One region of the Ureibacillus suwonensis genome, then DNA from elsewhere that is predicted to be linked to it. Evidence: riboswitches for the same ligand, from Rfam matches in the RefSeq annotation. Region 1 holds a riboswitch; the other holds the start of a gene.
The links. Region 1 has a riboswitch for cobalamin ahead of ACFPOH_RS03230 (glutaredoxin family protein). Riboswitches for the same ligand answer to the same signal wherever they lie in the genome.

Region 1 (16,216 bases):
TCATCTTTGAACGCATCGAAGCTGCCGAATTTTGCATCGATTGCAGCTGCTAAATCACCTGCAGGAGCTTTTGCACCGCCAGGAGTCAAGATTTCCCAGAATAATGAGTGGTTAGCATGTCCACCACCGTTGTTGCGTACCGCAGTTTGTTTATCTGCAGGCACTGCATCAAGATTTGAGATTAATTCAATCAAATCTTTATCAGCAAATTCTGTGCCTTCAACAGCAGCATTTAAGTTTGTCACATACGTATTGTGGTGTTTCGTATGGTGAATTTCCATTGTTTGTGCATCAATATAAGGTTCTAAAGCGTCATATGCATAAGGTAATTTTGGTAATTCAAAAGCCATGAAAATTTCCTCCTTTTATATAAATCAGTAATTTCTTACCTCTTCTATAAGATTATCAGAATAAAGATAGCCGTTCAATTATTACGCTCACCTGCTCAATGATTTTCAGACTTTTGACCGAAATTTGATCAACCCCAAAAATTCAGCCAACTTCACTATAACCTTATGAAGGGTTTTTTATACAATGAAATGCTTCATTAAAAAACAATCGCAATGATAAAGATGAGAATCATCACCAATTGAAGAATGCTTTTGGTGATCACGGATGTCAAAAAGCCGACAAGCGAACCGATCCCTGCCCGGACAGCTTGTGGGAAATCAGATCTTGCAACGATAAATTCCCCGAGCACCGCTCCAATGAAAGGGCCGATAATTATGCCCAAATACGGTATGATGAAAGGTCCAATCAACAACCCGATCGTGCTGCCCCAGAGGCCGGCTTTCGTGCCCCCAAACTTTTTTACACTGACAAGATTCGCTAAAGCATCCGTCATAAACAATAAAACCACGAACAATATTTCAATCAGCCAGAACCACCAGGAAAGTTCAGCAAAGGAGAAAAACAGCCCATACAAGATGAACCCGAACAATAAAAACAGCACTGATGGTATGACAGGATATAATAACCCTGCAAAGGCAATGATAAAACAAATGATAATCAACAACCAGGCCAGTATTTCCATCCTTTTCCCTCCATATCTTAACTGTATTTACGTAAAGATTTTGAAAAAGTTTCATTTCAACAAATTTGTCCATTTTTTCTTATTTCATGATAAACTTTCAATGGAGGAGAAGAAGATGGTCACACATATACAATTGTTCATAGACAGCCTATTTCAACCGAAAAAACTGGCGGCTTATCGTGTGCTGCCAATCGGCAAAGTGATTCAATACGTATTTATTTTGATTGCAATCGTAACGATATTTGCATTTATTCAATTTTTGACGGGCGTATCGGAAACGGCGATCCAATTCAAAGGATTGCGGCAATACGTCAAAGATATTCAATGGCTTCTTTATCCATTCGCACTTTTTTTATTATTTTTCACCTCTACCGTCCTGCTGTTTGTCAGAATTTCGATTTACTCGGCAATCGGGGCATTATTACTGAAATTGTTGAAACGGCGGGGAGAATATCGTCATATGTGGAGAACAACCGCTTTCGCCATTACTTGGTCAACCCTTCTTTCCATTCTATTTTCTTTCCTATCCATTTCTAGCTGGGTTGCAACAGTGGTTTCTTCGATCCTTACCATTGTTCTATTAATTTTTGCTTCATTAAACTATCCAAAATTGGCAAAATCGAAGTTCTGAATCCTTCCTTGCTTCATATAGTGGAGCAAGGAGGGATTTTTTATGAGGCTCTTTCTATCAATCGCCATTGCAATCATTTTGATAACGGTCATCAAAATAGATTTGACGGAAGGAACGGTTCCTGTAACCGCCTATTCCAAATCGGCCCCATGCAATGAACAACTGGCTGTGAAATATGTGCCGGTCATTACGGAAGAAGGGGATACGGTGCAAAGCTTGCTTGCCCAATATCCTGCCGACGAGAGAATTTCCTTGCCGGAACGTATGGCGGATTTCTATAAATTGAATCCCCATTTAAAAAAACAGGTCATTGTGCCTGGCGAATTGATCAAAATACCAATCTATTCTAGCAATCAAAATTGCGAAAAATAAAATGTTTCTTCCTTGTCGACACTATTTTACACTGCTAAAATAATGGAAGTGAAGGTACGGGAAAAGTACCTCAAAAAGGAGAGAGTTTTGATGAGTGAAATTATTCATCGTACAAAAACACGTCCTGTACGAGTTGGTAATTTAACAATCGGCGGGAACAATGAAGTCATTGTTCAAAGTATGTGTACAACAAAAACCCACGATGTGGAAGCGACTGTCGCTGAAATATTGAGATTGGAAGAAGCAGGTTGTCAAATCGTGCGGGTTGCTGTTCCTGATGAACGGGCGGCAGCAGCCATTCCTGAAATAAAAAAACGAATCCATATCCCGTTAGTGGCGGATATTCATTTCAACTATAAACTTGCATTAATGGCGATCGAAAACGGCATTGATAAAGTGCGCATCAATCCTGGAAATATCGGGCGCCGTGAAAAAGTGGAAGCCGTTGTCAAAGCGGCGAAAGAACGGGGCGTTCCAATCCGGATTGGCGTCAACGCAGGCTCCCTTGAAAGACATATCCTTGAAAAATATGGTTATCCTACAGCGGATGGAATGGTCGAATCTGCTTTGCATCATATAAAAATACTTGAAGATTTGGATTTCCATGACATCATCGTATCCATGAAAGCTTCCGATGTGAATCTTGCCATCGAAGCCTATGAAAAAGCGGCGCGCACCTTTGATTATCCATTGCATCTTGGCATTACGGAATCCGGAACACTCTTTTCCGGCACAATCAAATCCGCTGCCGGTTTAGGTGCCCTTCTTTCAAGAGGCATCGGAAATACAATCCGTATTTCCCTCTCCGCTGACCCGGTGGAAGAAGTGAAAGTGGCAAGGGAATTATTGAAATCCTTTGGTCTTGCATCCAACATGGCAACATTGGTTTCCTGCCCTACTTGCGGACGAATCGAAATCGATCTCATTTCCATCGCCAATGAAATCGAAGAATACATTTCCAAATTAAATGTACCGTTGAAAGTGGCTGTGCTTGGCTGCGCGGTAAACGGACCTGGAGAAGCGAGAGAAGCGGACATCGGAATCGCCGGGGCCCGCGGTGAAGGCCTGCTCTTTATGAAAGGCAAAACCGTACGGAAAGTCCCTGAGGAAACGATGGTGGAAGAATTGAAAAAAGAGATCGACAAATTAGCGGCAGAAAAATTGGCTGAACGGGAACAGCAGCAAATCTGAATTTAAGGGGGGTCTATCATGAAGCAGGAAAAGCCCCGTTTCGGTATTGATATCGATGGGACAGTGACTACTCCTGATACGCTGATTCCGCATATCAATAAACAATACAAAACAAATATCGTGCTTGACGATGTGGTTGAGTACGACTTTTTAAGCGCTTTCCCCCACCCCGTTGACCGGAACGAGTTTGCGCGATGGTTCAAAGAAAATGAACCGTATCTCTACTCTGTAAGCAAAATTGCCAACGATGCCCAACGAATTTTAAACCATTGGCATAAACAATATGAGTTATATTATATTTCCGCGCGGGACCAGCACTTGTATGACGTAACAAAACGTTGGTTTGAAGAGCATCAGGTGCCTTATGATCACATTGAATTGATCGGCAGCCACAATAAATTGGAGGCTGCAAAAAAATACCGCATTGAAGTATTTTTTGAAGATAAGCACGATAATGCGGTGGAACTTGCGGAAGAACTGAAAATTCCCGTGCTGTTATTTGACACCCCTTATAATCGCAAAGCCGTTCCTTCCAATGTCATAAGGGTGCAAAATTGGAAAGAAGCGAACCAATGGATTCAGCGCCATTTTTGATGGCATCGCTAGACTTGTCCATCTTGCCGGACCAGCCTAGCGTTTTTTTATATATCCAAAATCCCCCTCACCCAACGGTCCACAAACGATTCAAAAGTAATCCCATAGCGGTTATAAATATCATGATAGACAAAATAAATTCCCAGTTTTTCCAGCAACTCATCATTGATTTTCATGAAAACTTCCCTTCTATTAGAGTTGATTTCATTGAATTTTAACGGAAATTTCATATTCCTCTAATCCAACGATGAATTTTTTCGCTATTATGATAATGAACGGTAGTTCCATCACTGGGGGGTTGGTAATGCGGAGAATGCATTGTTTTTTTGCACTCATATTTTTTATTTTTCTACTAGCTGGATGCAGCGATATTAAAGAGGCGGTTTCCGGCATACATACTCAGGCGGAAAAAGCGAAAAGCGGTTTAACGGTTGATGCTTACTCATTGCGCGAATTTGAAATTGAATATAATGATGAAACCTTTACTGTAGAAGAATTGTTTAAAACTATTCTACGTGATGTCCAATGGGAATATGAAAAAAATCAAAATCAGCATCAATTGCTGATCAAGGGCACTTGGAAAGAGCCTCTTTTCGACTATTTGCAATTATCGGATGAAGTAAAAGAAGAACTTGCAACTACGGGAAAAATTTTGATTACATTAACATTTGAAGAGGATCAGCTGGTTCCCGGCGAAACAACGGTGACAATGAAATTAAAAGAAGATACATTGGTGGATGAAAAAGGAGAAGATATTTTACATTACTTTTATGATATTTATTTGGGCGAAAAAATGTGAATGGAGCCAATGCTGTGCACCCATCAAAAAAAGCTGACATTCGTCAGCTTTTTTAATTATATTTGTTCAAGAATAAAATGAATAAAATCATTCATGTTTTCGGGTGAAACCCCATGGCCCACAGGATATGTTTTATAGACCACCTTTGCCCCATATTCCTCAAAAAACGCTTTGCTTTTTTCACTCCAAACGATTGGGTAGTCATAATCATATTCCCCGTGGGAAATGAAAATTTTCGTCTCCGTCATATTCTGTTTATAATATTGATCTTTGACAAAGTCCGGCAAATATCCGGACAATGCAGCACATGCTTTAATCCGGTTCCCCATTGCCACACATAAAGTTTGTGCGATCACAGCACCTTGATTAAAACCTGCCACAAAAATTTTCTCCGGATCCAATTGATATTCGTCGATCGCTTGCAAAATAAAATCTTTGGTGACGGCCACCACTTTATCGAAAATTTCCTGTACCGGCTTTCCTTCTTCCTCAAACGTATAAAAGGCGTAACCGGGATCATGGGTGATCGGACCTCTTAAACTGAAAACATGGCAAACCTCCTGAATGCCCCCGATAATTTGCAGCAAATCCTCCTCATCACTGCCCAATCCATGGAACAAAAAGATCGCTGGACTTTGTTTACTTTCCACTTTAGGTTCGATATGTTTAAAAGTAAATACTGATTGCATTTTATTTCCTCCCGACTTATATCCTACTATACAACTATATTTTCTTTATTTTATGAAAACATATTATTTTTGCATTAATTTTGTTGATAACCCTTTTTAAGTTTTACTAGAAATCAATGATAATATTTCAAAAAATGTCGATAAAATGTATCTTTTTTATTATTTTTAAAAAATTTGTCTATTATTTGAAAATTAATTTGGTAAACTAAGATTAGAAGTATTTTATCAATTATCCTTCAACCACTTTCGGGGAAAATTTTACCGATTTTCATAGTAAAGGGGTGTCAATGTTGTATAGGGAAATTACAGTAGATCGCAGCTTATTATATATCGAGCAATATCATATCGACAATTTTAATAACCTGGCAAAAAAGTATAATCAATGCAATCATCTTGTAAAAGAGGGAGCACTTAATATCATAGATGCATGGATTATCGCCTTTAATATTTGGCTTTTATTACTTCCCGATAAATATAACATCATTCACTCAGCCGAAAAAACCCTATACTACTCCTCGAATTTCGTCATACTAAATGCACTTCAAGAAAATGTTCATTTTAATCAATTAAAAGCTCGAAAAAATCGCCCCGAATTATTATATTATATCATTTCTCTTTTACTGGCTACAGGTTTAAATAAATGGATTTTGCAAGTGATGACAAAATACGATTTAACCCATATGATTGAACGGAATAAACGACGGATCTACTTTGATGCGCATTTAGGGTCGGAGGAAGATCTCCAAGCCTTTTTGGAGGATCAATCAAAATTCGTGAAAGCGGCTGTAAAAGAGTTAAATTCCACAAATTCCTTTGATAAAATGATAAAACGTGCCATTGATGAAGCCTACAAAATTTTTAATGAATATCGGAATAAATCAAAAGAGCCATCCACTTCCTGAAGATGGCTCTTTTATTTGGTTATTATTATATTAATTGTTTTCCAATGTGGAAGCGACTTCCGCAATCACCACAATATTGTCGATTGTAGGACTCTCTTCGCTTCCGCCTGCAGGACGTTTATGCGCTTCTTTGAATGAATCGCTCTCTCTCCATGCCTGGAAGTCTTCCAGTGTATCCCAATACATGACTACACTCATTTCATCATAATCTTCAAATTGGGTGCTCACCAATACTTCCACTTTCTTGAAACCTTTGAATGTCAATAATGGGCCAGGTTGTGTAAATCGTGGAGCCATTTTTTTCGCAAATCCTTTTTTAACTTTGATGCGATTTGTCACTGTATACATAAAAACAAACCCCTTTTTCTATTGAGAATAATTATCATTTACATTATTAACATAGTTTAATGGAATACGCAATCCGTCCCTTTTATTCATTTGCCAAAAAATCAAAACGGAATGTATCATCCGTGATCGGTTCCACTTTTGCCAATGCATACGTGGAACCTTTTTGGGAAAAGAAATCGTATGTGGATCCTTCATTTCGGATTCCGTTCATTACAATGGGGTTGATTTCCTCCTCCGGAAACATGGTATCCAAGCCCAAATTCATCAACGCTTTATTGCCGTTATAGCGAATGTACGCCTTCACTTCATCCTCCAGGCCGGTTCCCCTGTATATTTCATCTGTGTATTGCAATTCATTGTCGTACAATTCCAGCAGTAATTCATAACCCCATTGTTTTAATGATTCTTGCTGTTCTTTCGTAAATTGGTTGAATAGATTTTGGGCAAAGATTCCGACAGCCACTCCATGAATCGATTCATCTCTCAATATGAGGGATATCACCTCTGCGCTGTTTCGCAAAATCCCTTGTCCGCCCAGATAGAGCGGATAGAAAAATCCGGAATAGAACAGGAAGGATTCGAGCATGACAGAGGCAAACATGGCTTTCCATAAACTCACCGGATCATGTTCTTGAATGGCTTGATAAATTTCCGCAATTTTTTGCGCTTTATACTGCAAATGTCCATTTTCTTTCACCCATTGAAAAATTTCTTCGATTTCGTCTTTGTTGCAAAGGGTTGTAAATATATAGGAATAGGATTTGGCATGGATGGCTTCAAAAGCGCCAAACACCGTCAATACCGCTTTCACTTGCAAATCCGGCACATGCCTTGCTATTTCATTCATACCGATATTGGTTTGGATGGTATCAAGCAGCGTGAGGCCTCCAAAAACCTTTTTATACGTTTCCTGATGCCCAAAAGTTTTCCATTGCGGTATATCTTTTGACACGGCGATTTCTTCCGGGAACCACATTTGCTTCCATTGCTGATCCCAAAATACTTTGGCAAGGCCATTGGTCGGCTGATTCCAATTCACCGCTTCATAAGTTAAATGGTGCATGCTACACATTCCTCCAATTTTTGTAGTCGTTGGCGCACATAATAGACCGTTTTGATGCCGCGTATCCAGGCATAAATATACACTTTGGCGAGTCTTTCCGTCGTCCACTGGTCCGTAACATAAACGGTCATGGAAATGCCCTGATCCACATGTTTTTGTGCCGCCACATATAAATCAATCATTTTATACGGATCCAGGTCATAAGCTTCCACATAAGTTTCCTGATTTTCGTTGTTCAGGAATGGCATTGGATAAATCGTGCGGCTATCCGCATAATCCCGAATTTCCACTCTTTCCGTAATGGGGGCGATGGAAGCGGTGCAGGAACGGATATATGAGATGGAACCCGTTGGCGCAATCGCCAGTCGATAAGCATTGAATAGCCCGTATTTCATGACATCTTCTTTCAATTTTATCCACATATCCCGGGTGATGATCGGCACGTTTCCCAAGGCTCTTTTCACCGCTCCAACCGGTTCTTTGTCCGTCTTATGGATGTAATTTTCAAAATAGTTGCCGTTTGCATATTCGCTCTCTTCAAACCCAAAAAAAGTTTCTCCCTTTTCTTTCGCCATTTGCATGGATGATTTCAATGAATAATAGTTCAATGCTTCCATGAAATAATCGATGAATTCGATGGACTCCTTTGAACCGTACCGAATATTTTGGGAAACGAGATGGCCGTGCAAATTCATCACGCCCAGTCCGACCGAATGCATCAACCGATTCGCCTTTCTGACAGAAGGCACATTTTTGATATTGGTCATGAGGGACACTTGCGTAAGCAGCCGCATTGCCGTATCAACCAGCTCTTCAAAACGGTGAAACTTCGTCGCATGGTGAATATCCAACGAACCAAGATTGCAAGATACATCCAATCCGTATTCATTCGGCTCATCTTTGTCATGAATGACGCTTGTCCGCTGCAATTGCAAAATTTCCGTGCAAAGATTGGACATCTTCACTCTTCCCAATTGTTTTAAAGGATGACGCTTATTGACGTTGTCATCGAAAATTTCAAATGGATAACCGGATTCGAATTGGCTTTTCTTAATTTCTGTATATAATTTTCGTGCATTGATCCATTTCAACTTTCGGATATTCGGGTTATTGAGCAGTTCCCCATACATTTCCGTCATGCTGATTTCGGACATTCTTTTTCCGTATTCCCGATAAATGTCATAAGGGCTGAAAAGGGCCATCTCTTCATCCTTTTTCATCAGCTCAAAGAAAATATCAGGTACAATGACGCCCGTTGATAAAGTTTGCAACCGGATTTTTTCATCGGCATTCGGCTTTTTGGAAGAAATAAATTCTTCAATATCCCCGTGGAAGATATTCAAATAGGCAACGCCCGAGCCATTCCGTTGGCCCAATTGATTGGAGTAGGCAAAAGCGTTTTCCAACAGTTTGGCAACGGGCATGACCCCGCTTGCCCGATTGGCGATTCCTTTGATTGGATCCCCCAAAGGCCTCAAATCCGTCAAATTGACCCCCACTCCTCCGCCAAGTCTTGAGAGTTCCAGACAATATCCAATGTTTTCGGCAATGCTGTTCATCGAATCATCCATCGACAATTTGAAACAGCTAACCAATTCACCCCGCGCTTTTTTCCCGCTGTTCAGGGCAGTTGGCGTCGCCGGTTGAAAAGCTTCCATGATGGCACGGATCGCCTTTTCCGCCATTTGTTCATTTCCATCCGCCAGATAAAGGGCAATAATGCTCATACGATCTTCATAAGTTTCTAAAATTTCCTTTCCATCCCGGCTTTTCATTGCGTAGCTGTCATAAAATTTTTTAGCGCTCATAAACGTTTGGAAACGGAACCGGTAGGCATAGGCGATTTCAAATATTTGCCGGATAAAGTCCATGGAATACTTTTTCAAGAAAGCTTCCTCATAATAACCTTCTTCTATTAAATAACGAACCTTTTCTTCTATGCCCGAAAACTGGCGCATGCGGGGATGAATATACTCGAAGAAAAATTGACGGGTGGCCTGCCGATCTTTCTCCAAGTCGATGCGGCCCGTTTGCCGATAGTGATTCAACACTTCATTATTGAGCATTAAATATGTTTTCATCTGAAAATCCCCCCTTGTATCGTTCTTTTATAAAACTCCATAATGGCGTGATAATTTTTTTGAAATCCCCTTAATTCAATCTTTTCAACAATCGGGATGCCATAAGTTTCACTGATCACATCTGCAGAACGGCAAAAATAAGAATGACCAAAATTGGAATTCCCGCTTGCCACCACTCCTTTGCAAAGGTGGGCATTATTTTTTAAAAACCCTTCTACAATTGGTGGCACTTCCCCAATTCCATCGGTATAAGTGCACAACAAAAAGGGTTCGTCCAATATCAGCCCTTCTTGAATTTCAATGTTCGGCAATCCTAATTGATGAACGATAAACCGCACATTTCCGGTTCTTGAGGCATAAGCGATCATACCTTCATCATGCCGATGATTTTTTTGGCTTCTTCCATGTCATCCATCAGCTCACCGTCAATTTCCATAACCGGGACAGTAAAGAATCCGGCTTTCAATAATCTTTCTTTCGCTTCTTCATTGGAATCAACGTTTATTTCCTCATATTGTCTTTCGAAACCCAGTTTCTTTAACTCAAATTTCATCAACATGCACTTTGGACAAACTTTTTTGGAATATAACTTCATATCCTTTCTCCTTTCCATCAATTCAATGACAAAAAAATAAGCCATACCCTTTTTCGGGTAAGGCTTTGAAATGGAAACAATCAGGCGCTAAGAAATGGACCTTTTGCTTCCATTTCTTAGCCCCCGAAGAAATGAGCAATTTCCGTTTATCAGGCAGGTCTCCTGGCTCATGCATCATCCTACAAGTTCCCTTCCCATGCCATTGGCACAGTGGATTTGAACTTTTCGTCAGCAATTACAGTTGCGGGGACAGCATCAGATTTTCACTGATTTCCCTTTTAATCTACTATATATAGTAGAACCTGATAAACAAATATACTATATATTGTGTTGTCGTGTAACATTGTAACATGCAGATTTGTTAAATACAAGTGGAATTGGAAAAACTTAATGTTTAAGCATGATTTCCAATCGTCTTAATGCTTTTTCCTGCTGAATGTACAACTTTTGGGCCTCTTCCAAAGAAATGAGTTGAAAGCGTATTTTCGAAAAGGGTTGAAGTTGGGCGAGTTTCGGCAAATCAACGGAAACCACTTGAGCCAATTTAGGATAACCGCCCGTCGTCTGACAATCCGCCATTAAGATAATGGGCTGCCCGCTTGGAGGCACTTGGACGGTTCCAAAGGTGACTGCCTCTGATAATAATTGGATAGGTTCTTTCGTAATTAGTGGACTATCCCCCATTAAACGGTAACCCATGCGATCCGCATCTTTCGAAATCGTAAAGATGCAATTGATGAAGGCATTCCTGCTTTTTTCCGCAAATCGATCATATTCCGTCCCTTTTACCACCCGAATTTCCGCATCCCGACTCTTAATCAACCAATCTCCCGGAAGAATCCCCCACTTTCCTTTTTGCACTGGCTTCGATTCCGGAATTGGAAGTTCGTCTCCTTTTTGCAAAGGGCGGCCTTTAAATCCTCCTATCCCGGCACGGATATAAGTGCTGTAACTATTTAATACTTTCTTGACTTGAATTCCACCTTTGATGTGCAAATAGCCCCTTGCTCCATCTTTGCAGGAGCCCAGCTTTAAAATGCTGCCCTTTTCGGCAAAAACCGGCTTCCACATCCGGCATGGTTTCTCATTCAAGAGCGGATGAAAATTGGCCCCTGTCAAACAAAACACCGCATCACAATTAAATTTCACCGTCGGACCGATTAAAGTGAATTCCAGTGCCGCAGAAGGCGCTTGCTGTAACAGCATTTCCCCCATGCGATAAGAGAGGGTATCCATTGCCCCTCCAACAATGACGCCATACTGCTGAAAACCCCTTCTTCCTGAATCTTGGATCGTCGTTAAAAGACCCGGTTTCAGTATTGTCATCGTCATGACCTTTCACCTTCTAATTCCATAAACTCTTTTTCAGTAATGGGGACAAAACGGATCCGGTCTCCTGCCCGCAATAACGTTGGCGGGTTTTGATCCGGAAGAAACAATTTTAATGGGGTGCGGCCAATGATTTGCCACCCTCCAGGTGTTTCAAGGGGGTAAATCCCTGTTTGCTTTCCGGCAATCCCTACAGAACCGGCCGGGATTTTCAATCGGGGTGTTTCTTTGCGGGGAGTTGCGATTCTTTCATCCATCCCGCCCAAAAAAGGAAATCCGGGTGCAAAGCCCAACATGTAGACAAGATAATCGTTTTTTGTATGTATCTCAATGACTTCTTTTTCAGACAAATGGTGAATTCGGGCAATTTCCGTTAAATCCGGGCCATAGATTCCTCCGTAACAGACAGGGATTTCAACCAATCTGTTTTTTTCCTTTGGCAAATCAATCTCTTTTTGTAACAGCCTTTGAAGCCGGGAGACCACTTTTTCGTACGGGGAGCGCCCTTCAATATCCCATTGATCCACTGCCATTACATCATAATAAACACAAACATTCGTATAACTTGGTACAACCTCTATCAGACCATCGAAGGGCTCCTTTTCAAGAAGGGAAAGAAATTTTTTTATTGATAAATGGATCTCTTCTGAAATGGCATTTCCGAAATAGACCAATACAGCACTTTCCCCCAGTGGTTTAAATTGTACGGCCATGTTTGCTACTTTCCTCCAATTTGTATCAATATTAAAGGAATTATATCAAAAGCACATTTTTTATGATATATTTTTCCATAAATCCATTGAGTATCTGGAATAATAAATTGGAGGTTATTGATGTGAACCGGGTCGATTTGAATTGTGATATCGGAGAGGATTTTGGAAGATACACGCTCGCCAACCAAAAAGAAATTTTACAATATGTTTCTTCAGCGAATATCGCCTGCGGTTTTCATGCGGGGGATCCATCCGTCATGAGGGAAACGGTGAAAGTGGCTCTGGATCATGGAGTGAAAATCGGGGCCCATCCGGGATTGCCGGATTTATTGGGATTCGGAAGAAGGGAAATGGCCATCACTTATCAAGAAGCTTATGATATGGTGGTCTATCAAATTGGCGCATTACAGGCTTTTTTAACGATTGAAGGAGAAAAAATGCAGCATGTGAAGCCCCACGGCGCCCTTTATAATATGGCGGCAAAAGATCCTGAAATTGCGGAGGCCATCGCAAAAGCGGTATATGACGTTTCTCCCGATTTGATCTTATTCGGCCTTGCATCGAGCGAATTAACAAAAGCGGGTGAAAAAATCGGACTTCGGACTGCCCACGAAGTATTTGCTGACCGTACTTATCAAAAGGATGGCACGTTAACATCCCGAAAACAGCCCGATGCAATGATTACCGACCAAAATGAAGCCGTTCAACAAGTGATCAGAATGGTGAAAGAAGGAAAAGTAAAATCCCGCCAAGGCGTGGATGTGCTTTTACGGGCGGATACCGTTTGTATTCATGGTGATGGTGAACATGCCGTGGATTTTGCAAGATTTATCAAAGGGGAATTGCTGAAAAATGGAATTGAAGTGAAGGCTTTCATATAAAATTACACTTTGGATTCAATGAAACTTAAACAATATGAAAGGCTGCCCAATCATGATTTCCACTGGGCAGCCTTCCTTTTAACGGGCAACTTTTGTTAATACTCTTTCCACCGATGCCCGGTCGAATCGCTGTTTTTTAGTGACATCCAGTTGGACAATTTCGCCATTGTGTACTGTAATTGATAAGTTGCCGTAATCTATATTATTTAATTGTTTAATGATTTGTTTTAACACGTCTTCTTTTAATTTAGCCATACCACCACTTCTTTCTTTTTATTCTTATTGAAATACTAAGGATAAGGTCGAAAAAAATGAATCAGTTCCCAAAACGTGTAAAACTTCTTCCTGCTTAGATTATATGCCGGGAAAAGGAATGTTATCACCTGTAAGCATAGGGATCAATGATAACTTTGCCACTGTGTCAATGCACTTTTCAGGTGGCAACCCAGGATCAAATCCGCCAGTTGCTCTTCCCCGCCAATTAATAATAACGCCATAGCTAAATCTTCTTCATCTAAAGTGAATTATTACCTTATTTTTTTCTAATTAATGAACTTTCTTCCCCATTCACATTTTTCGGAGTATTTTTGGAAACCGTCACACGGCGGACGATGCGGCGTTCATCGTAATCGGCGACTGCATAATGCTGGGATGCCAGGTTATCCCAAATGACAAGATCCCCTTTTTGCCAATTCCAGCGAACTGTGTTTTCCGGGCGAGTCACATAGCTTTGCAAGATTTCATAAAGCGCCGCTGATTGTGACGTTGAATAACCTTCGAATTGGCGGACGAAATGACCAAGCAACAAATGTTTCTTGCCGTTTTCAGGATGCAAGATTACCACCGGATGGCGTGTTTCATATTCGATTCTCGCAAATACACTCCGATGCTTTTCAATATACTCTCTTGCTTTTTCTTTTGATTGGTTTACATATGCTAAAGCAGCATAGTCGAATTTATTGGAATGGATTGCCCATAATTTTTCCGCCAATTCTTGCAATTCTTCAGGCAAATCAGTATAGGCCGTATGGGTATTCGCCCAGATCGTATCTCCGCCCACGGATGGAATTTCCACACCGCGCAAGATGGAATAACGGGGCACTTCAGGAACGAATGTCACATCTGTATGTCAAGAGTTGGCTTTCCCCCCATATTGGGAATCCAACTCAAGAATTGCTGCTGTGTTTTCCTTCACCGGCACTGTTGGATGGGCGAACAATTCACCAAAACGTTTTGCAAACTCCTCATGTGTAGCATCATCCAAATGTTCTTGACCACGGAAGAATAGCACCAAATGCTCATTTAAAGCTTCCTTGATTTGTGATAAAGTCTCCCCATCAATATCCGGCGTCAACTTCACCCCATGCACCTCTGCCCCGATGCGGCCCGCTTTTTTCACGATTTCAATTTTTGATTTTGTTGCCATCAAAATCACCCTCCGTTTTTATATTATTATTCTTATAAGATAACTTGGTTTATAAATAATAATTAACTTATTACCAAAATTTTAGAATGAATCCATCATGCCCTTCATCTGCATCCAAAAGTTTTGCTTCAAGCAAACATTCTGAAAAGCGACGATGGAAAGCAAAAGAGGTTTAACAATTTCAGCATCATAATCCGCTAAAATGTTAAACCTCTTTTGGAAAAGTCGGTTCGAATATTTGGTTGATAACAATTTACAATCCTGAGAAACATTTGTCAATAGTTTTCCGATAAAAAAACTTTGTTTTTTTATTTTGTTTCCAATTCTAAACCCAACCATTCGGCATTTGACAAACCCTCATTTGGTTTATGATGCAATTTTCCTGTTTATTGGAGAAGCACTTTATACTCAGGATACGGCTGATTAGAAAATTCAGGGCAACAGTGTTATATGTGGACGAGCGATAATATGATAGTAAAAAAAGTAGAAAGGGGATTGTGTTGAGGCAAAGTGAAATTGGAGGTTTTATTCTCCGGCTTGTATTGGGGGCCACTTTCATCATGCACGGTTTGGCAAAATGGCAGGAAGGGATTCCGACGGTGGCGGAACGATTTGCCAACTACAATTTGCCGTATGCAGAACTATTGGCTTACGGCGTAACCGGTCTTGAAACGATCGGCGGAATCTTTCTCATCATCGGGTTTTCCATTCGCTTTTTCGCATTTCTTTTTGTGCTGCTTATGGCGGGGGCCATTGCAACCGTGAAATATGACGCCGGTTTCCTTCATGGATATGAATTGGATGTCGCTTTGATGGCCATGGCCGCTTATCTTCTGTTTGCCAGCAATCGTTTCCTTGCCCTTGACAACTTCATCGTGGAAGAGAAAAAGAAAAAAAATAAATGAAAAAAAAGGTAGAACACGAGCTCGCGCCACTATGTTCTACCTTACATCCTTTATTTTTTAGTCACCAATTCAAGTTCAACCGGTACAAACTCTTCCACTTTTTCACCGTTCAAATATTTCACGGCCGTTTCAATGGCAGTTTTCCCAATTTCTTCAGGTTTTTGGGCAACACTTGCAGCCATTTTTCCTTCATCAATTTTCTTCAATGCGTCATCTGTCGCATCAAAGCCGATGACAACAATCTCTTTGCCGGCAGCTGAAATCGCTTCAAGGGCACCTAAAGCCATTTCATCATTTTGAGCAAATACCGCTTCAATATCAGGATGGGCTTGTAGCATGTTTTCCATTACAGATAATCCTTCGCTGCGGTTAAAGTTGGCTGGCTGGCTTGAAACAAGATCCACTTTTCCTTCCACCGCTTTAAGGAAACCTTCTCCGCGGTCACGGGCAGCAGATGAACCTGGAACGCCTTCAAGCATTGCCACTTTGGCACCTTCACCTACCAATTCCAACAAATATTCCCCTGCAAGCTTGCCGCCTTCCACATTGTCAGAGGCGATGTGGGCAACCACTTCACCGCTGTCTGCTGAACGGTCCACCGTAATGACCGGAATTCCTGCGGCATTGGCAGATTCCACGGCAGATCCAACCGCAGAAGAGTCTA
Region 2 (16,216 bases), on a different contig from region 1:
ACTGATTAACATAATGAATATCCAACGGCTTCTTGAAAATCGAATTGTTCTTGCAATAACAGCCATATAACCATTTAAACTTCTTGCATTGACTGCGTTGTTTAAATCTTTCATTTCATGGAATACCTTAACAAATAAAGCGCTAATAATAAGTCCAATCGACTTGATCGTTTTGATAAATGAACCATGTCCCAACCTTGCTTTTTGTGCAAGAAATATTGTCCTGCTTGAATCCAGAAATAAAAATATAAATCGATAGATTAATGCGATTAAATCCAACAAAACCTGCGGAACTTTCAAGCACTGTAAACCAAACAGAACATCCTGAATGGTTGTCGTTAAGATTAAGAAGTACAAGCAACTGATACTCGATAAGGAAACAGAAAATAAAGTCAAGGCCTTTTCAATACTTTCCTTCATGATTGAAATAACAACGGGACCAATGATGGATTGAAAAATTGCTCCTTCTAAAGGGCTTTCGGTAAAGCTGAGTAAAATAACCAGTATACTTGATAATAAAAAAGCGACAGGAATTAACAATAACTTCCAATATATACGAACAGGAATTTTGCCAAAAATTATGGTAATCACAACCATGATGAAAAATATGAATAAAGACGTGTATATATTTTGAAACAGGATATTAAGTATTAAAGGAATCAATGCAAATACGATTTTTTCAATCGGATGTATGTTTCTTAATGGTGAATGATAAGCGTAAAATTCCAGCATTCTCATTTCGGTATCTCAGCATTTCCGCCCCTATTCCGGCCTCTCATATATCCTATAAAATAACCGATAAACCCAGCACCGGCAGCTCCTTGCAAGACGAATAATAAACTTTCGATTTCACCACTAGGAGGTTCCCATATACTAGAAAACCAAGGTTTATAGGATTCGTTCAGCTCTGTGATCAATTCTTCCGCTTCCCCGTCTGCACCGCCGTATTCTGCATTTCCATTGAAAATCAGCGGAATGCAAATCAAAGCTATCGTAATAAATAAGATAAATGCGTTATTTTTTAACATCTATTTCGCCTCCTGAGTTTTGTTTAACACTTGAAGCAACTTTAATTCATTTACGTTATATTTCACCAAGAAATTCATCACCATGACTGAAAGCAACCCTTCTACAATCGCTAAAGGAATTTGAGTAATTGCAAAGACGCTAGCGAATTTGACAAATGAAGCAAATATACCACCCACTTCAGAGGGAAAAGCAAGTGCAAGTTGAATAGATGTAATAACGTAAGTGCCTAAATCAGCTAATGAGGCAGCCAAAAAGACTGCAAATGTAAACGTTAGACCGATCTTTTGCGCCCCCTTAAATACTCCATATGCAATAAAAGGACCGGCAACAGCCATAGAAAATGCATTGGCACCAAGCGTCGTTAACCCCCCATGCGCCAATAGCAATGATTGAAACAGCAAAACAATACTACCTAGAACACTCATTACAAAAGGTCCAAATAAAATCGTTCCTAAACCCACCCCGGTAGGATGAGAACAACTCCCTGTAACGGAAGGAATTTTTAAAGCGGATAAAACGAATGCGAATGCTCCGGATAAACCCAGCAATAATTTTGTCTCAGAATGAACCTTTATAAGATTGCTTATATTCTTTAACCCTATTATTAGAAAAGGTAATGTTACGAGCCACCAAAAGACAGCCCATTCTGCCGGCAAAAAACCTTCCATGATGTGCATAGCAAAGGCAGGCTTAGGAACCAACAACAATAATGCTAAAAAATAAATTGGCTTTTTAAACGAAATGTTCATAAAAACCCTCCTAAAAAAATATATGAATAATAAAAAAACACTGCTAAATTAGCAGTGTCCCACAATAAGGCATAACGATACGCATAATGCTAGTATGATGCCTATTCGTGTACCTATCCTCGTAGGACACTACCATCCACTCCATACGGCAGGTCTCCTGGCTTAGATTCATCGCTCCAAAATCGCCTTCCCATTTTCACAGTGGCATTTGATTTTGAGCTCCTCTTCACAGTGGCGGGACCGCACTAGATTTTCACTAGTTTCCCTATTAAGCTAATTTTCATTAGCACCGTATGGAATATTCAATTGTTGAAATTTAATAGTATTGTAGCATATAGATTCAAAAATTTCTATATCTTTCTAAATAGAATTAAAAATTTGACAACTCATTTTTTCTTTCAGCCATTACAAAATTAAGATTTTTGCTTTCTTTTGTATCAAAATAGATAGCCTATTTAAAATTTTTAGAAAAAAGTAGTACAAACCGGGATTGGCCTGTACTACAAATGTTCGTATTCATTGGATTATAGCGGAATATTTCCGTGTTTTTTCTTAGGTCTTGATTCTTCTTTATTTTCAAGCATTTCTAATCCTTGAATTAACTTAATGCGCGTTTCTCTTGGATCGATGACGTCATCCACCATTCCAAGTGAAGCAGCAACGTAAGGATTTGCGAATTTTTCTTTATATTCTTCAATTTTTTCTTGGCGTGTTTTTTCTGGATCTGGGGAATTGGCAATTTCGTTTGCAAAAATGATATTTGCCGCACCAGCAGCACCCATTACAGCGATTTCTGCATTTGGCCAAGCAAATACAAGGTCGGCACCGATGGATTTAGAGTTCAATGCCACGTATGCACCGCCGTATGCTTTACGTAAAATGACCGTAATTTTTGGCACTGTTGCTTCAGAATAAGCATACAAGATTTTTGCACCGTGACGGATGATACCGCCATGTTCTTGTTTAACGCCTGGGAAGAATCCTGACACGTCTTCAAATGTAATGATTGGAATATTGAATGCATCGCAAGTGCGAATGAATCTGGACGCTTTGTCGGATGAATCGATATCAAGTCCTCCAGCTAAAGCTTTAGGCTGGTTACATACAAGCCCTACTGAATAACCTCCAATGCGTGCAAATCCAACAACGATGTTTTTCGCAAATTCTGAATGCACTTCCATGAAGGAACCTTCATCCACCACTTGTTCCACCACTTTACGCACATCATATGGACGAGTTGGTTCGATTGGCACAACGTCAATTAATTCAGGACGCCAATCATCGCCTTCCGGACGTGGCAAGCGAGGTGCTTTTTCTTTATAGCTTTGCGGTAAGTAGCTTAACAATCTTCTGATTTGTTGGATTGCTTCTTCTTCGGATGGTGCACGGAAATGAGCGTTACCGCTGATGGAGTTATGCACTTTTGAACCGCCTAAATCTTCTGACGAAATTTTTTCTCCTGTTACCGCTTCAATTACTTTTGGTCCTGTAATGAACATTTGGGATGTTTTATCCACCATTAAAATAAAGTCTGTAATCGCTGGAGAATATACTGCCCCACCAGCACAAGGACCCATGATGACGGAAATTTGCGGAATCACTCCGGAATAAATGGAGTTGCGATAGAAAATATGACCATATCCGTCCAATGAAAGTACCCCTTCTTGGATGCGGGCACCACCAGAGTCGTTGATACCGATGAATGGCGCACCGTTTTTAGCAGCCAAATCCATCACTATCGCAATTTTTTTCGCATGCATTTCACCTAGTGCTCCACCAAACACTGTGAAATCCTGAGCAAATAAGTATACAGGGCGTCCATTGACTTTACCATAACCTGTTACAACCCCGTCACCAGGTCCTTTTTGTTCGCCCAAGCCGAAATCCGTTACACGGTGCTCGATGAAAGGATTAATTTCCACGAATGTGCCTTCATCCAGCAATAATTCAATACGTTCGCGGGCAGTAAGTTTTCCTTTTTCATGCTGTTTGGCAATACGTTTGTCGCCACCGCCTAAATAAATCTCTCTTTTTCGGTCATACATTTCATCAATTTTGTCTAACATGTCCATTATTCATTAACCCCTTTTCCACTTTTTTCATATAGTTCATATAAAACTCCAAAACTGTCTTTTGGATGAATGAAACATGCTTCTGCCCCACCGGCAGCTGGAATTGGTTCTTCAGAAAGAAGACGTACTCCCTTTTCTTTTAATTCCGCCATTTTTTCGCGAATATTATCAACTTTGAAACAAATGTGCTGAATTCCTTCGCCGCGTTTTTCAATATGATTATAAATTGCTCCTTTTTCGCTTAACGGTTGCAACAATTCAATATGGACGTTACCGGCATCAATGAATGCCACACGCACATTTTGAGTTGGAACTTCTTCAATTCTTTCTAGTTTTAAACCTAACACTTCAGTATAATATTTCACTGATTCGTCTAGGTTTTTGACGGCTATACCTATATGATCGATATTTTCCATGATGACACCCCTTCTGTTATAGTACATAACCTATTGTAACGAATTTGCGAAAATTACGCTACGTACTTGAGAAATTTTTCAAATTTGATAAACTAAAAATATGAAAAAAAGGAGAGAGCGAGAAAATGAGCAATAAAAAAATTCAAAAAGTGGTCGTATATGCGATGATTGCAATTATGTTACTCTCAACATTGGCATTCGGATTGTCATTTTTCTAATAACCGGTAGCGATTACAAGTCAGTAATCGCTATTTTTTATTTCAAAAAAATTTTCCTCAACCATCTTTATACTGTATCACAACAGATCTATTTAAAAATTTTCCGTAAAATAATAAAATTATATGATTTCTGAAAATAGAGGACGCTTTTTCAAGAAAAATTACAAAATGCAGAATCCGCAATACTATTATTAAGAACATTTAGTATGCGGATTCTTTAATTGTTACATTAGACTTCGTCGCAATATTCCTCAAAATAAGCCTGCAAATTGGTAATGACAGACATTACATCATGCCCTTCAATCTCATGACGGCCGATATCCGCCACCACTTTGCCGTCTTTTAATAGAACAAAAGCCGGGGATGAAGGGATATGCTCTTCACCGAAATGCGCACGTGCCGCTGCTGTCGCTTCTTTATCTTGTCCCGCGAAAACGGTCACTAGATGATCAGGGCGTTTATCGTAATGAATTGCATTTGCTGCCGCTGGACGGGCGATGCCACCCGCGCAACCGCATACAGAGTTGATCATGACAAGGGTTGTTCCAGGACGCGCAAAGGCTTTTTCCACCTCTTCAGGCGTTCTTAATTGCTCATATCCCGCACTCTCTATTTCCGCACGGGCTGTTCTGATAATTTCCTGCATAAATAAATCGTAATCCATCATGTCATTCATTCTCCTTTCAACTATACATTTTAGCATAGAGGACTAAAGAGGTCATTGCAAATAAGAAAAGGAAGAACTGAAATGATCTTTCCATGGATTACGGTTTAATATCACCCAAAATCCGGAAATAATTGATGAATTCCTTGAGTAACCGTCAGTTTTCCTTGCAAAATTTCTTCTTCCAATTGCTTGACCAATTCTTTGTTTTCTTTCTTTCCGAAAAACGAATCGATTAAATGGTCATGAATCATGGAATAGAACCAATCGCTAGTCTGTTCCCTTCTTCTCGTATACCAATAACCGGATTCCTTCATTTGTTTTTCGAAGGATAATATCATTTCCCAAACTTCTTTTAATCCGGTTTTTTCATAGGAAGAGACGGCAAGGGCCTGGGATTCCCAACCAGGAGTGGATGGTTGCAAGAAATGCAAAATTTTCCGGTATTCCCGAACCGTATTTTTCGCTTTCTCCACATTGTCTCCATCCGCTTTATGGACAACAATTCCATCCGCCAATTCCATAATCCCTTTTTTCATTCCTTGCAGTTCGTCCCCTGCTCCGGTCAAAACAAGCAGAAGGAAAAAGTCCACCATTCCGCGCACATAGGTCTCACTTTGCCCTACTCCGACCGTTTCAATGAGGATCACGTCATATCCTGCCGCTTCGCATAGCAGCATCGTTTCTCTCGTTTTCTTATGCACACCGCCAAGAGTGCCGGCGCTTGGAGATGGGCGAACGAAAGCATTTTCATGCCGGCTCAAATTTTCCATCCGCGTTTTATCCCCTAAAACGCTTCCGCCGGAGATGCTGGAACTCGGGTCAATGGCAAGGACTGCGACCCTTTTTCCCATGTTGCAGAGCATTGTGCCGAAAGCTTCAATAAAAGTGCTTTTTCCTGCTCCTGGAACGCCGGTGATGCCGATCCGTACACTATTGCCTGTATAGGGGAGCAGCTCTTGCAACAGTTGTTGGGCCATAATTTTATGTTCCGGATTGGAGCTTTCGATCAATGTGATCGCTTTGGAAAGAGAAGTGCGCTTTGCTTCGCGCACTTCACCCGCTAATTGTTGTATATCAATTTGCTGTTTTTGCTTTTTACGAAACTTTTTTGGGGCGACATAAGTCATCCCGTCATGTTTGCTTTCAACGCCTTTCATGACATTCAAAGCAGTCTCTTCAGCGTTCTTTTCCTCCATCATTCGGACACTTCCTCATATCCTAAGCGTCGATAAATTTCTTCAATGATTTTAATTGCAGCAACAGGAATTACTGTTCCTGGTCCAAAGATTGCTGATACGCCATTGTCATATAAGAATTGATAATCTTGTGCAGGGATAACCCCGCCAACTACGACAATAATGTCTTCTCTTCCTAATTTTTTCAATTCTTCAATTAATTCAGGCACTAAAGTTTTATGACCCGCAGCCAAGGAAGAAACGCCGACGCAATGAACGTCGTTTTCTACTGCCATTTGAGCCGCTTCTTGAGGTGTTAAGAACAATGGCGAAATATCCACGTCAAAGCCAAGGTCTGCATAACCCGTAGCAACTACTTTCGCACCGCGGTCATGTCCGTCTTGACCCATTTTCGCAATTAAAATACGTGGACGACGACCTTCGTTTTCTAAGAATTCATCTGTCATTTGTTTCACTTGTTCAATTAATTCATTGTCGGAGAAGTTGGATGAATATACGCCAGAAATGGAGCGAATCACTGCTTGGTGGCGTCCGCATACTTTTTCGATGGCGTCGGAAATTTCTCCAAGGGTTGCACGGGCTCTAGCTGCATCTACTGCAACCGCAAGCATATTTTCTTCTCCAGTGGCAGCCGCTTTCGTTAAGCGCTCAAGATGTCTTTGCACTTCTTCTTCATTGCGTTCTGCTTTAATTTTTTGAATACGTTCAATTTGTTTTTGGCGTACGAGAGTATTATCGATATCCAAAATATCGATTGGTTCTTCATAGTCTAATGTATATTTGTTTACGCCGACAATTGTTTCCTCTTTTGAATCAATTTTTGCCTGGCGTTTAGCAGCAGATTCTTCTACTTTCATTTTTGGCAAGCCTGTTTCAATGGCTTTTGCCATGCCGCCAAGGTCTTCGATTTCTTTAATTAATTCCCAAGCGCGTTTCGTTAACTCATCTGTTAATTTTTCTACATAATAAGATCCGCCCCATGGATCGATAACTTTTGTCATCAATGTTTCTTCTTGCAAGAATAATTGCGTATTGCGGGCAATGCGAGCTGAGAAGTCTGTTGGAAGCGCAATAGCTTCATCAAGGGCGTTTGTATGCAAGCTTTGCGTATGGCCCATTGCCGCAGCATTCGCTTCAATTAACGTACGTGTCACGTTGTTGAATGGATCTTGTTCTGTCAAAGACCAGCCGGAAGTTTGGGAGTGAGTTCTAAGTGCCAAACTTTTTGGATTTTTCGGATTGAATGTGCTCATCATTTGGGCCCAAATGCGGCGAGCGGCACGCATTTTCGCCACTTCCATGAAGTAGTTCATACCGATTCCCCAGAAGAAAGATAGTCTTGGTGCGAAGGAATCGATATCAATGCCAGCTTTTAAACCAGTTCGAACATATTCAAGTCCGTCTGCCAACGTGTAAGCCAACTCGATATCTGCTGTAGCCCCGGCTTCTTGGATATGATATCCGGAAATGGATATTGAGTTGAATTTTGGCATAAATTTACTAGTATACTCGAAAATATCCGCAATGATTTTCATTGACATTTCAGGAGGATATATGTACGTATTACGCACCATATACTCTTTCAAAATGTCGTTTTGGATTGTACCGGCAAGTTTTTCCGGTGTGACTCCCTGCTCTTCGGCCGCTACAATGTAGAAGGCCATAATCGGAATAACCGCCCCGTTCATTGTCATGGAAACGGACATTTGATCCAATGGAATACCGTCAAATAAAATTTTCATATCTTCAACGGAGTCGATTGCAACGCCCGCTTTCCCAACGTCCCCTTTTACGCGGGGATGATCGGAGTCGTAACCGCGGTGAGTAGGCAAGTCAAAGGCAACAGATAGACCTTTTTGCCCCATCGCCAGATTTCTGCGATAGAAAGCATTGGATTCTTCCGCTGTAGAGAATCCGGCATATTGGCGGACTGTCCAAGGACGGGCTACATACATTGTCGGATATGGTCCGCGCGTATTCGGAGCGATACCAGGGAAATCTTTCAAATGTTTCGCTTCTTTGATGTCATCATTAGAATAAAATTCTTTCACTTCAATTCCTTCGTTTGTTGTGAAGGTATGGGAAGGTTGAAGTTGTTCATTGTCCAATATTTCATGTATATTCACTGATTCAAAGTTGGCTTTCATCGTTGTACCTCCTTCAAGCTTTCAAGAAGTGCAGTGAGCTTCTCCACAATATTTTGGCCGAGATAGATAAATCCGTTTAATCCTTTAGATAGCCATTCTTGTTCCTCTTCAGGGAATTTGCCTGCAACATCCAAAATGACACTTTCTTTTTTGCCTTCCAATAAAGCAGGCACGATTTCTTTTGTTTGGTCATTTGTTGCGGCGATGACTACATAATCAGCATCCGTTTGTTGCAACCAATTTTTTGCTTCTTCAATGGATTCGATTTCTCCGGATTCCACTGGCACAACTCCGGCAGTCGCAAAGAATCCTTCCACAAAATCGGCACGAGGTTTGAAGTCTTTTAATTTTCCGAAAGTTAAGATGCCGATTTTTGGATTCGCTTTTGCGTATTGTTCACGGAGTGTTTCAAACGGCACAGCAAGTCGCTTAATGTCGGCATAAAGCGGATTTGTTTCCGTTTGCAGTTCATCCGCAGGGTTTGCATAAATGTTTGTACCAATTAATGAATGTTTTCTCGTTTCCACTTGTTGGATACGTGTTTTGTAAACTTCTTCTAATGCTGATTGAAGTTTTCCGGATTTTTCGAACTCGTCGATGCCGCCTGCTTCTTGAATTTGAAGGAATAATTCCCAAGCTTTTTCCACATATTCTCTCGTCAATGTTTCAATGAAATAAGAACCGCCTGCAGGATCCAATACATCATCCACAAAAGATTCTTCTTTTAACACCAATACAACGTTTCTGGCAATACGGATGGATTGATCCGTAGGTTTAGTCAATACATCATATGGGTAAACAGTAATTGCATCCGCACCGCCAATCAATGCGGCAAATGCCTCGTTGCCGGCACGCAATAAATTCACGTAAATATCGTATTTTGAGAAACTGCGTAGAGACGTTTCAGCAAGTACCGGAACCGGAACGGCCTCTACGTTGTAAGCCTTTTCAAAAGCTTTCCATAAAACTTTAAAGGCTCTCAATTTTGCGATTTCTTGGAAAAAGTGCGTATCAATGGCGAAATGAACGAAAAATTTATTGGCAAAGGATTCAAAGGATTCAGACTTCTCCGCATACTTTGCAGCCTGAGCTAAACTAAGAGCCAATTCCTGCACAACATGCGCGCCTTCATAATGGTATGGAACCGTGTCAGCCGCAAATGTGCGCACATTCGGATAACCTTCAAGTTCAACTGCATCTTTTGCAATAACATAACCTTTTACTTTTTCCCGATCCGCTTCAGGAATTTTTGAGAATACATCTAAAATGCGGTCACTTTCGACAAGCAATTTAAATGGAGTTTCCACCAAGTATTTCGCAAGTTCGTTTAAATTTTCATCATTCCACTCAAGCACTCTGCTATCGATTGTAATGATGCCGTTTCCTCTTTTGACACTGTCTTTCAAACGGTCAAAAAATTGTTCTTCATTATCCCCGTAAATAGTTTGAGCCGCTTGTACAGAATCGGATGCTTTTAAAGAACGGATTGTGGAAACTTGTTTTTCCAATTCATCCCCCAATTTTTCTATTAACATTTCTTGTGTATACAACGGTTGTAAAGTGATTCCCTCGATTGTCTTCGTGAAAAGTGATTCAAATGGCTTCCCCTTTAATGACTTTATTGCTGTTTCTTTCCACTCGTCATAACTAACAGCAGGAAATTCAATTTCATTCATGTTGTTTGACATAGTTGTCGCTAAACAGCTTCCCCCTTTTTTCTTTTATTATAATTTTTATAATTCTTATAATACATTAGAAACCTTGTCCAATAAAGTACAAAAATAAAAGAAAGCCTTGATTTGCAAGGCTTCCAGGAATTATTAATAAACTGTTTTTTCAAAATAATTCGTTTTTTCGAGAATATTTTTTACTCTATTAAGAAATTTGCCACAAACGTATCCATCTAAAATTCGATGGTCGATCGATAAGCATAAATTCACCATATCCCGGATGGCTATCATATTATCGATGATGACCGGCCTTTTTACAATGGCTTCCACTTGCAAAATGGCGGCTTGCGGATAGTTGATAATGCCCATGGATTGGACAGAACCGAAAGACCCTGTATTATTGACCGTAAAAGTTCCGCCTTGGATATGTTCGCTCTTTAATGTGCCATTCCGCACGTGTTGGGATAGTTCATTGATTTCCTTGGCAATTCCTTTGATGGATTTATCGTCCGCATTTTTAATGACCGGCACATAAAGGGCATCTTCAGTTGCAACGGCAATGGAAATATTAATATCCTTCTTCTGGATAATTTTATCTCCGGCCCAAACGGAATTGAGCATCGGAAACTCTTTTAACGCTTGTGCAACGGCATTGACAAAAAAGGCGAAATAAGTAAGATTGAAACCTTCTTTTTCTTTGAATTGCTGCTTGATGGAGTCACGGTACCGGACTAAATTTGTCACGTCCACTTCCATCATCAACCAGGCGTGTGGAATTTCCTGTTTGCTTCTCACCATGTTATTGGCAATGGAGCGTCGAATGGCTGAGACAGGAATTTCCACATCTCCGGCATTCTTTTCAATTTGAATTGGTTTTGATGCCGCTTCCGCTTTGGCCGGAATCGTTTTATGGGACTCTGCAGCTGCCGCTTCCGTTTCCTTTGCGACGGAAAATTGGCTTCCATCTTTCCGGGACTCGATAAACTTGAGTATATCTTTTCTCGTAATGCGGCCGTTTAATCCGGTTCCCGTCACTTGTTCCAAATCAATGTTATATTCGCCCGCCAGTTTCAATACGGCTGGAGAATAACGGTTTTTCTGCTTCGGAATGAGTTCGCCATAATCCGGCTCATTGATTTTCACTTTTGCATCGGAAATCGTCGCATTGCGAATGGCCTGGCTGATGTTTGATTGTTTTTCTTCCACAACTTCAATCGTACAGATGACGGTTCCGACAGGATATGTTTCCCCTTCGTTTCCGATCAGTTCTTTCACAATACCGGTGAATGAGGAAGGCACTTCCGCATTCACTTTATCTGTCAATACTTCCGCCAATGGGTCGTATTTTTTTACAAAATCTCCTGGCTTCACTAGCCATTTTTCAATTGTTCCTTCTGTAACACTTTCCCCCAATTGGGGCATGATGACTTTTTCTACTGACATATGGATTCCCCCCCTTTAAAAAGCGGCCAATTCCCGCATCGCCCGTTCGATTTTTTCAGGACTGATCATGAAATATCTTTCCATGGTTGGTGCATAAGGCATTGCTGGAACATCCGGCCCAGCGAGTCTCATAATAGGTGCATCCAAATCAAATAAACAATGTTCCGCAATGATGGCTGCCACTTCGCTCATGACGCTGCCTTCTTTATTGTCTTCCGTCACAAGGAGCACTTTCCCGGTTCTGGTTGCCGCTTCAATAATCGCTTCCTTATCTAAAGGATAGACAGTCCGCAAATCCAAAAGATGGACGCTGATTCCGTCATCCTGCAGTCGTTCGGCTGCCTGGAGGGCATAATTGACGCAAAGGCCATACGTTATAACGGTAATATCGTCCCCCTCCCTTTTTACATCCGCCTTCCCGATCGGAATCACGTAGTCATCGAGCGGCACTTCCCCTTTAATTAACCGGTAGGCCCGCTTATGTTCAAAGAATAAAACCGGATCTTCATCCCGGATGCTTGCTTTTAGCAATCCTTTTGCGTCATAAGGAGTCGAAGGGATGACAATTTTCAGACCGGGTGTATTGGCAAATAATGCTTCCACAGATTGGGAATGATATAATGCGCCGTGGATCCCTCCACCGTACGGGGCGCGAACGACAATCGGGCAATTCCAATCATTATTGGAACGATAACGGATTTTCGCCGCTTCCGATACAATCTGGTTTACCGCCGGAAGGATGAAATCGGCAAATTGCATTTCCGCAATCGGGCGCATTCCCACCATTGCAGCCCCAATCGCCACACCGGCGATGGCACTCTCAGAAAGGGGAGTATCCAACACCCGCCATTCACCAAATTGTTCGTACAATCCCTGGGTCGCTTTAAACACTCCGCCTTTTTTTCCGACATCTTCGCCCAAAATGAAAACTTTCTCATCTCTTTCCATTTCTTCCTTCATCGCCAAGTGTATCGCTTCAATGAAAGATAATACCGCCATCTTTATTCATCCCCTTCCCAATAAACATATTTCAACGCATGTTCCGGGGGAGCATACGGTGCTTTTTCCGCATATTCTGTGGCATCATTTACAATTTCCATCACCTTGCCGTTCATTTCCTCAAGGGTTTCTTTTGTCGCCACATTGGCATCCACTAAGTATTTCCCGAATAGCAACAATGGATCATTCGCTTTTCCTTGGGCAACTTCTTCACTGGAACGATATTTGTCATCATCATCGGAGGAATGGCTCGTCAAGCGGTAAGTCACCGCTTCAATCAGGCTCGGACCTTCTCCCCGTAACGCCCTGTCCACTGCCTCCTTCATTACTTTATAAACGGCTAAAGGATTTTTTCCATCAACCGATTCTCCATGCATTCCGTAACCGAGGGCCCTGTCAGCCACATTTCCCCCCAACTGCTTATCGATCGGCACTGAAATGGCATATTGATTGTTTTCTACCATTATAATGACAGGCAATTTATGAACGCCGGCAAAGTTGGCTCCTTCATGGAAATCTCCCTGGTTGGTAGAACCTTCTCCCAAGGTCACAAAGGAAACATAATGTTGATTTTGCAATCGACCCGCAAGCGCCACCCCGACTGCATGGGGAACTTGGGTTGCAACCGGCGAGGAACCCGTCAAAATCCGTTTCTTTTTATACCCAAAATGCCCCGGCATCTGTCTGCCGCCTGAATTCGGATCTTCCGCCTTTGCAAAGGCTGACAGCATCAATTCCCTCGGTGTCATGCCAAAGTGCAACACAACCCCCATATCCCGGTAATACGGGGCAATATAATCCCTTGTCGGATCTAATGCAAATGCCGCTCCAACCTGAGCCGCTTCGTGGCCCTGGCAAGAAATGACGAAGGGAATTTTTCCTGCGCGGTTTAATAGCCACATCCGCTCATCCAATCTTCTGGCAAGCAGCATTGTTTCGTACATTTTCAACACATCGCTGTCAGATAAGCCGAGCTCTGCATGATGTAAATCTGTCATTGAAACTCTCCCCTTTCTTAGAACACAAGTTAAAAGTGAATCGCTTTCCCATCCACCGCTAAGGCCGCTTCATATAAAACTTCACTTAAGGATGGATGCGGGTGAATCGTTTCCCCCATCTCCCATGGAGTTGCGTCTAACAAGAATGCCAATGAGGCTTCCGAAATCAAATTCGTCACTTGAGGTCCAATCATGTGCACGCCAAGCAAATCATCCGTTTGGCTGTCGGCAATGATTTTCACAAACCCTTCTGTTTCCCCATGAACAACAGCCTTTCCGATCCCTTTGAACGGAAAAGTCCCTATCTTCACATCGTAATCCATTGATTTTGCCTCTTCTTCCGTCAATCCAATGCTTGCGACTTCCGGGAAGGAATAGACACAGCGTGGAATGTTTCGATAATTCACCGTTTTCTTCTTCCCATTGGCGATATGTTCCACCGCTGCAAGAGCCTCGCTCGTGGCGACATGGGCAAGCTGCGCGCCACCAATACAATCCCCTATTGCGTAAATATGCTTTTCTTTTGTCTGATAAACATCGTTGACTTTGATGAAGGAAGATTCAATTTCAATCTCCGTATTTTCAATCCCCAGATTATCAATATTTCCCATCCGGCCGATTGAAATTAACATTTTCTCTCCTTCGTATTGCTTTTCTTCGCCATTTACTTTCGCTTTCAGCTTTACGGCCTTTTCATTCCTTTCAATTGTTGAAGGGAGTACCTCCGCATTCGTCACGATCTTAATGCCTCGTTTCTCCAGCTGCTTCGTCATTTCCCTCGATATGGAAACATCTTCTTGAGGCAAAATGCGTTCCCCATATTCCAACACTGTGACGTCCACGCCAAAATCGTTCAAACAGGATGCCCATTCAATGCCGATGACGCCACCACCAACAATGAGGAAAGATTTTGGAAGATGTTCTATTTCCAGCATTTGATCGGAATTCAACACGGACTTGCCGTCAAATTCAATTCCTTGGAAAGGACGCGGCTTGGCTCCGGTTGCAAGGATGATATGTTTCGGCAATAACATTTCGTTTTCTGAGCCATCATTCATTTCTACAGAGACCGTCCCTCCTGCCATAGGAGAAAAAATGGATGGCCCCAATAGCCTCGCTGTTCCGTAATAACAATCGATTTTCCCCTTTTTCATCAACCCTTTGATTCCTTGATGCAGCTGCTCCACAACTTTTCTTTTCCGATCATGCAACTGCTGAAGATTGAAATGGATGTTTGAAATTTCCACTCCAAATTGACTTGCATTTTTCGCTTCCCGAAACATTTCCGCACTTCGTAAGAAAGTTTTTGTCGGGATACATCCTTTATGAAGGCATGTTCCTCCAAGATTTTCTTTTTCCACTACGGCCGTTTTTAAACCAAGCTGGGCCGCCCTTATCGCTGCGACATATCCCCCAGTTCCTCCACCGATAACGACTAAATCATATTCTCGAGCCAATGCCATCCCTCCAATGAAAGTAAGATTCATGAGTAATAGATTAAGATTGTCTTTTGCTTAAAATGTTTTTCTCTCTTTGCATAAATTGCTTTCTTGACTTAAATACGCTGTTGATGCGTTCTTCCGCCAGGCGGTTGGCGGCCAAATAAGTCGGGATGTTCTCCTCCTTCGACATTCTAAAAATTTTCGTCAGCGAATCATAGATCATTTCCACCCTTTTCATCGCCCGTTCCCTGTTATAACCGTATAATTCATCCGCAACATTGATGACACCACCGGCATTGATGACATAATCAGGAGCATAAACGATGCCCTTCTCATGGAGAATTTGGCCATGTCGGGATTCTTTCAGCTGATTGTTGGCTGAACCGGCAATGACTTTCGCTTTCAATTGCGGAATGGTTTCGTCGTTGATGATGGCCCCAAGAGCGCATGGGGAGAAGATATCCACCTCTTGTTTATAGATGTCTTCCGGTTCCACCGCTTCCGCACCAAATTCATCGACCGCCCGTTTCACCCGATCTTGATTGATATCTGTCACAATCAACTTTGCCCCTTCTTCATGTAAGTGCTTACATAAGTGATAAGCAACATTCCCCAAGCCTTGCACAGCGATGCGCTTTCCTCTCAAACTATCATCACCGAATGCTTCCTTCGCACTGGCTTTCATTCCTAAATAGACACCGTAAGCAGTTACAGGGGAAGGGTTTCCGGATGAACCATAAGTCGGTGAAATCCCAGTAACGTAGTCGGTTTCTTCATAAATGAGATCCATATCCTCCACCGTTGTTCCTACATCTTCCGCTGTAATATAGCGGCCGTTCAAACTTTGAATAAAACGGCCCAAAGCACGGAACATTTCTTCGTTTTTATCCTTTGCCGGATCCCCGATGATGACCGTCTTTCCGCCGCCAAGATTCAAGCCGCTGATCGCATTTTTATATGTCATGCCTCTTGCAAGGCGCAAAGCATCTTCAATCGCTTCTTCTTCTGATTTGTAAGGCCACATGCGTGCCCCGCCCAAAGCAGGACCCAATGTTGTATCATGTATGGCTATGATCGCTTTCAATCCTGAATTTTTATCATGGCAAAAAATCAATTGTTCATAATCGTATTTTTCCATGTACTTGAAGATTTCCATCGTTTTCCCCTCCT

Region 2: another riboswitch for cobalamin. It lies ahead of ACFPOH_RS00650 (energy-coupling factor ABC transporter permease); the one in region 1 lies ahead of ACFPOH_RS03230 (glutaredoxin family protein).

Annotation. Positions count from the first base shown of each region.
Region 1 covers NZ_JBHSNQ010000037.1:29,719-45,934, reverse strand. Annotated here, with positions in the region: gene ACFPOH_RS03300 (superoxide dismutase) at 1-350, opposite strand, end outside; gene ACFPOH_RS03295 (DUF456 domain-containing protein) at 548-1,033, opposite strand; gene ACFPOH_RS03290 (DUF1189 family protein) at 1,149-1,664, shown strand; gene ACFPOH_RS03285 (hypothetical protein) at 1,707-2,036, shown strand; gene ispG (flavodoxin-dependent (E)-4-hydroxy-3-methylbut-2-enyl-diphosphate synthase) at 2,127-3,227, shown strand; gene ACFPOH_RS03275 (5' nucleotidase, NT5C type) at 3,246-3,821, shown strand; gene ACFPOH_RS03270 (hypothetical protein) at 3,869-3,997, opposite strand; gene ACFPOH_RS03265 (23S rRNA methyltransferase) at 4,126-4,620, shown strand; gene ACFPOH_RS03260 (alpha/beta hydrolase) at 4,677-5,309, opposite strand; gene ACFPOH_RS03255 (hypothetical protein) at 5,597-6,211, shown strand; gene ACFPOH_RS03250 (heme oxygenase) at 6,242-6,559, opposite strand; gene nrdF (class 1b ribonucleoside-diphosphate reductase subunit beta) at 6,642-7,622, opposite strand; gene nrdE (class 1b ribonucleoside-diphosphate reductase subunit alpha) at 7,610-9,703, opposite strand; gene nrdI (class Ib ribonucleoside-diphosphate reductase assembly flavoprotein NrdI) at 9,700-10,071, opposite strand; gene ACFPOH_RS03230 (glutaredoxin family protein) at 10,068-10,298, opposite strand; cobalamin riboswitch at 10,434-10,619, opposite strand; gene ACFPOH_RS03225 (5-oxoprolinase subunit C family protein) at 10,686-11,630, opposite strand; gene pxpB (5-oxoprolinase subunit PxpB) at 11,627-12,340, opposite strand; gene pxpA (5-oxoprolinase subunit PxpA) at 12,463-13,221, shown strand; gene ACFPOH_RS03210 (YezD family protein) at 13,300-13,476, opposite strand; partial or broken gene ACFPOH_RS03205 (TauD/TfdA dioxygenase family protein) at 13,754-14,647, opposite strand; gene ACFPOH_RS03200 (DoxX family protein) at 15,148-15,552, shown strand; gene rbsB (ribose ABC transporter substrate-binding protein RbsB) at 15,603-16,216, opposite strand, start outside.
Region 2 covers NZ_JBHSNQ010000009.1:62,747-78,962, reverse strand. Annotated here, with positions in the region: gene cbiQ (cobalt ECF transporter T component CbiQ) at 1-738, opposite strand, end outside; gene ACFPOH_RS00655 (energy-coupling factor ABC transporter substrate-binding protein) at 735-1,028, opposite strand; gene ACFPOH_RS00650 (energy-coupling factor ABC transporter permease) at 1,029-1,778, opposite strand; cobalamin riboswitch at 1,909-2,087, opposite strand; gene ACFPOH_RS00645 (acyl-CoA carboxylase subunit beta) at 2,303-3,850, opposite strand; gene mce (methylmalonyl-CoA epimerase) at 3,850-4,266, opposite strand; gene prli42 (stressosome-associated protein Prli42) at 4,392-4,484, shown strand; gene ACFPOH_RS00630 (BrxA/BrxB family bacilliredoxin) at 4,714-5,151, opposite strand; gene meaB (methylmalonyl Co-A mutase-associated GTPase MeaB) at 5,262-6,350, opposite strand; gene scpA (methylmalonyl-CoA mutase) at 6,347-8,494, opposite strand; gene ACFPOH_RS00615 (methylmalonyl-CoA mutase family protein) at 8,491-10,182, opposite strand; gene ACFPOH_RS00610 (dihydrolipoamide acetyltransferase family protein) at 10,315-11,145, opposite strand; partial or broken gene ACFPOH_RS00605 (biotin/lipoyl-containing protein) at 11,137-11,607, opposite strand; gene ACFPOH_RS00600 (alpha-ketoacid dehydrogenase subunit beta) at 11,623-12,606, opposite strand; gene ACFPOH_RS00595 (thiamine pyrophosphate-dependent dehydrogenase E1 component subunit alpha) at 12,609-13,604, opposite strand; gene lpdA (dihydrolipoyl dehydrogenase) at 13,634-15,061, opposite strand; gene ACFPOH_RS00585 (Glu/Leu/Phe/Val dehydrogenase dimerization domain-containing protein) at 15,102-16,202, opposite strand.